2 regions of the Arthrobacter sp. QXT-31 genome follow, and region 2 is predicted to be linked to the other one. Evidence: predicted binding sites of a transcription regulator. Region 2 holds the regulator's gene; the other holds the start of a gene.
The links. Region 2 encodes HspR, which represses chaperone genes until heat shock. Its sites were predicted from a motif close to AAGTTGAGTCNNNNNGACTCAACTT; they were not measured.
Positions count from the first base shown of each region.

Region 1: a site for HspR is predicted at 1,105-1,129, ahead of BWQ92_RS03000 (ATP-dependent Clp protease ATP-binding subunit). Genes of this name have one in related genera too.

Region 1 covers NZ_CP019304.1:639,328-641,716, reverse strand. Annotated here, with positions in the region: gene BWQ92_RS03010 (MaoC family dehydratase) at 1-189, shown strand, start outside; gene BWQ92_RS03005 (HpcH/HpaI aldolase/citrate lyase family protein) at 205-1,035, shown strand; gene BWQ92_RS03000 (ATP-dependent Clp protease ATP-binding subunit) at 1,144-2,389, shown strand, end outside.
Region 2 covers NZ_CP019304.1:2,646,019-2,648,407, reverse strand. Annotated here, with positions in the region: gene BWQ92_RS11920 (PEP/pyruvate-binding domain-containing protein) at 1-707, opposite strand, end outside; gene BWQ92_RS11915 (heat shock protein transcriptional repressor HspR) at 837-1,259, opposite strand; gene BWQ92_RS11910 (DnaJ C-terminal domain-containing protein) at 1,275-2,252, opposite strand; gene BWQ92_RS11905 (nucleotide exchange factor GrpE) at 2,347-2,389, opposite strand, start outside.

The DNA.
Region 1 (2,389 bases), 2.0 Mb from region 2:
CATGGCGACACCCTCTACACGGAGACCGTCATCACCGGAAAGAGGCTCTCCGAATCACGGCCGGGGCAGGGCGTCGTCACCATGCAGCACACCGGGCGCAACCAGGACGGAACGGTGGTGGCGCTGGCCACGCGAAGCTGCCTGATGTGGACTCGCGAGGCACACATAGAGGCGCAGCGGGACAAATAATCGGACAATGGCACTATGACTTTTGTGATGGGACCCGCCCTCCTTTTCTGCCCTGCCGACCGTCCCGAACGCTTCCAAAAAGCCGCCGAGCGCGCCGATGCGGTCATCCTGGACCTCGAGGATGCCGTGGCCGCGCCGGACAAGCAGCGGGCACGGGGCGCCATCCTGGCCCAGCTCGGCGGATCCGGGGAAGGGCCGGAGCTGGATCCCAGCCGGACCATCATTAGGATCAACCCGGCCGGCACCGAGGACTTCGAGAAGGACCTGCACTGCCTGGCCCACACCCCCTACCGCACCGTCATGCTTGCCAAGGCGGAGAGCGCCAGCCAGCTCCGGGCCCTGCCGGATTTCCACGTGATTGCCCTGTGTGAGACCGCCGCGGGCGTGGTCCACGCACCCGCCATTGCCGCCGAACCCAACGTGGTGGCCATGATGTGGGGGGCCGAGGACCTGCTTGCTTCCCTTGGCGGCACGTCCAGCAGGAACGACGACGGCAGCTACCGTGCCGTAGCCCTGCACGCCCGCTCCTCGGTGCTCCTGGCCGCCGGCGCAGCCGGCAAACAGGCCGTGGATGCCGTGTACGTGAACATCCCGGACCTTGACGGGCTGGCCGCGGAGGCCCGGGACGCCGTTGCCTCGGGTTTCGGTTCCAAGGCCTGCATCCACCCCAGCCAGGTGGCCGCCGTCCGGGAGGCGTACGCGCCCTCCGAGCGGGACGTCGCCGCGGCACGCGAACTCCTGGAAGCGGCACGCACTGCCGGAACCGGCGTGTTCCAGTACCAGGGCAGGATGATCGACGGGCCCATCCTCCGGCACGCGGAGTCGGTCCTGGCCCGATCCCGCTAGCCGTATCCAGGGACGAAGAGAACCCGGGAAAGGGGCACCGCCGGCTAGGGAATAAATCTCCAGGACCAAGACTTGAGTCAAGTACACTCAAGTTTCTATGGAGGTTGAATGCCTACGTTTTTCGGGCCTGCCGCTTCCGGCAACGGTTCGTTTGAAGAGTTCTTTGCCCGTTACCTTCAGGGCCAGCGGGGTGCCAGGCCGGCACGTACCCGGGATCTCACCCGGCTGCTGAGCCGCCGCACCCACGAGGTGCTGGCCCTCGCCGCCCGGTTCGCCACTGACCACGGTCACAGCGACGTCGACGCGTTGCACATTCTTCGCGTCATGGTGCAGACCGAACCCGCCGCCGGGTACCTGCGGCGCGCCGGCGCCGATCCCGCCGCAGTCGCCCAGGCGGCGGAAGAGCGGCTGCCCGAAAAGTCGAGTGCGGCAGTGGACGGAGCACCGGCCCTGACGCCGTCGGCCCAGCGGGCCCTGCTTGACGCCCACCAGGTTGCCCGTGCCTTCGGCTCGACCTACATCGATCCCGAGCACCTGTTCGTTGCCCTGGTGCTCAACCAGGAAGCGCCGACAGGCCAGATCCTCATGGCCTCGGGCGTGACGCCCGAGTCCTTCCAGTCGGGGGCCAATGAGGCAGAACCTGACGGCGGATTCGCAAGCGGACCCAATTCGCCGGCTGCCGCCCAACAGGCCGCAGGGCCCGCTCCTGCGACGCCCACCCTTGACACCTACGGCACGGACCTGACTGCGCGTGCCCGCGAAGGCGGACTGGATCCGGTGATCGGACGCTCGGAGGAAACCGAACAGGCCATCGAGATCCTCGCCCGCCGGACCAAGAACAACCCTGTCCTGATCGGGGAGGCCGGCGTGGGCAAGACAGCCATTGTTGAGGGGCTGGCGCAGGCAATTGCCGCGGGCGCGGTTCCCGAGCAGCTTCGTGACAAGCGCGTCATTGCACTGGACCTGCCTGCCATGCTCGCCGGGACCCGGTACCGGGGCGACTTTGAAGAGCGTCTCACCAAGGCGATGGACGAGATCAGCGGCCAAGCGGGAAGCATCATCCTGTTCATCGACGAACTGCACACCGTGATGGGTGCCGGCGGGGCAGGCGAGGGCGGCATGGATGCGGGCAACATCCTGAAGCCCCGCCTGGCACGCGGCGAACTCCATCTCGTGGGGGCCACGACGCTGAACGAGTACCGCAAGGTGGAAAAGGACCCTGCCCTCGAACGGCGGTTCCAGCCCGTCCACGTCAGTGAACCGCACATCGAGGATGCCATCCAGATCCTGGCTGGGCTGAAGGACCGGTACGAGGAACACCACGGCGTGCAATACACCGACGCTGCCATCCGCG
Region 2 (2,389 bases):
ACGGCCCCGCTGACCACGGATTCACCCAGCCCCCAGGCGGCGCTGATCACCGCCTGGTCACGGCGGCCGGTGGCGGGATTGGCGGTGAACAGGACACCGGCGGCATCGGCGTCGACCATCTCCTGGATCACGACGGCGAGGCGCACGGTGGATGGATCGATGCCGTTCCGTGAGCGGTAGGCCATGGCGCGGGCATTCCACAGGGAGGCCCAGCAGTCGATGACGGCAGCGGCGACGGCCTCTGGCCCGGCGACGTTCAGGTAAGTGTCCTGCTGCCCGGCGAAGCTGGCGGAGGCGAGGTCCTCTGCAGTGGCCGAGGAGCGCACTGCCACCCGCGCCCCGTCGCTGGACTGTATGCCCGCATCTTCTCCTGTTGCGGCCATATGCTGACCCAACCGCAGGTAGGCTGCCCGAAGTTCACCGCTGATCTCCCCGGGCAACGTGCCCTCGGCGAAAAGCGTCCGGATCTGCCGTGCGGCGGTCTCGTAGTCGTCGTTTGAAGCACCGGCGGGAAGGGCCGCGAGTTCGAGGATGCGGCCGGCGATGCCGTTGGCGTTGACGAAGTCCTGGTAGGCCGCGGTGGTGAGCACGAAGCCCGCCGGCACCGGAAAGCCGGCCCGGGCCAGCTCGCCGAGGTTGGCTCCCTTGCCGCCCGCCTCCTTCAGATCGCCGCGTCCCAGCTGGTCAAAGTCCTTGATATAGGTCATGACCCTGCGTCCCTTCTGCCGGGGAGCCGGGACCGCGACATTGCGGTTGCTGGGCCCGTCCCGGTGCTGCACCCTATTTTTGGCACAGCACCCAGTTCTGGCAATGGGCAGCGGCTCAGCCAGGAATTATTAGGCGTCGCCCCGGGGCCGCCACACCACGACTGCCTGCGAACGCGGCCGGGGGCGCTGGCCCCGTGCCAGGCTCACCACATCACCGGCGGTGCCGGCGGCGAAGATGCGGGATTCCAGCGGCTCACGACGGCGGGCCAGTTCCTCGCTGAGTTCGGTCACCCGGTGCTGCAGTGCAGCCACCTGGTTTTCCAGTTCAAGGATGCGCTTGATCCCCTCGAGCGAAACGCCCTCATGGGACAGCCTTTGCACCTCGCGGAGCCGGTTCACGTCCCGCTGGGAGTACCTGCGGGATTTGCCCGGCGCCCGGCTGGGCGAGACGATGCCCAGCCGGTCGTACTGGCGGAGGGTCTGCGGGTGCATGTCGGCGAGCTCGGCGACCACCGAGATGACGAAGATCGGCTGATCGAAATTGATGTCCACGGCCGGCACCTGTCGCTAAAGCCGGGCCTTGGCTGCCAGGCCCTGCCGGACGTCCGCGCCGTTGGTTGCGGCGGCGAATGCTTTCACGGCCTCCTCGGCTTCCTTGCTCAGGTTCTGCGGAACTGCGACGTCGATCGTCACCAGCAGGTCGCCGGTGGCCTTCGACGTCTTGACGCCGCGGCCCTTCACCCGGAGCGTGCGCCCCGACGGGGTGCCGGCGGGAACGCGCATGCGGACGTGCTCGCCGTCGATCGTCGGAACCTCGATGTCGGCGCCCAAAGCAGCTTCGGGGAAGCTGACGGGCACATGGATCCGGAGGTTGTCGCCGTCGCGCGTGTAAAAGTCATGGGGCTTGACGTTGACGGTGACCAGGAGATCGCCGTTGCCCGCCGGGCCGTATTGGCCCTTGCCGCGGACGCGCACCTTCTGGCCGTCCTTGATGCCCGCCGGCACCCGGACGTCGATGACCTCGCCGTCGGGTTCGCGCAGCCCGATGGTGGTGCCGCGGATGGATCCGGCGAAGGAGATGCTGGTACTGGCCGTCCGGTCGGCGCCCTTCTGCGGTGCGCGCTGGTAACCGGCCGGGCCACCGCCGAAGCCGCCGCCGAACAGGTCTGCGAATTCGGGCGGAACTCCGCCGGCGGTGCTGAACCCGCCGGAGTGACGGCCGCCGCCACCGGTGAAGAGGCCGCCGAAGAGGTCTTCGAAGCCGCCGTTCGCCGTGCTTCCCGCACCGTGCGGGGCAAACCGCGCGCCGCCGCCCATTGCCCGGATGGCGTCGTACTGCTGCCGCTCGTCCGGATCGGACAGCACAGAGTAAGCCTCGGAAATGTCCTTGAACTTCTTCTCCGCAGCAGTGTCCCCGGAGTTCGTATCAGGGTGGTACTGCCGGGCGAGCTTCCGGTAAGCCTTCTTAATGTCAGCGTCGGAAGCGTCCTTGGCAACACCAAGGATCTTATAGAAGTCCTTGTCCACCCAGTCCTGGCTAGCCAATGGCGTTTCCTTTCAAAAATCTGAGCCGAGATGGCAGTTCACGGCAATGTCCCTTCGAATCACTGCCGCGAACTGCCATCTCGATGGGGTAATGCTAGGCCGGCACCGCGACGATGACCTGTGCCGCGCGGAGGACC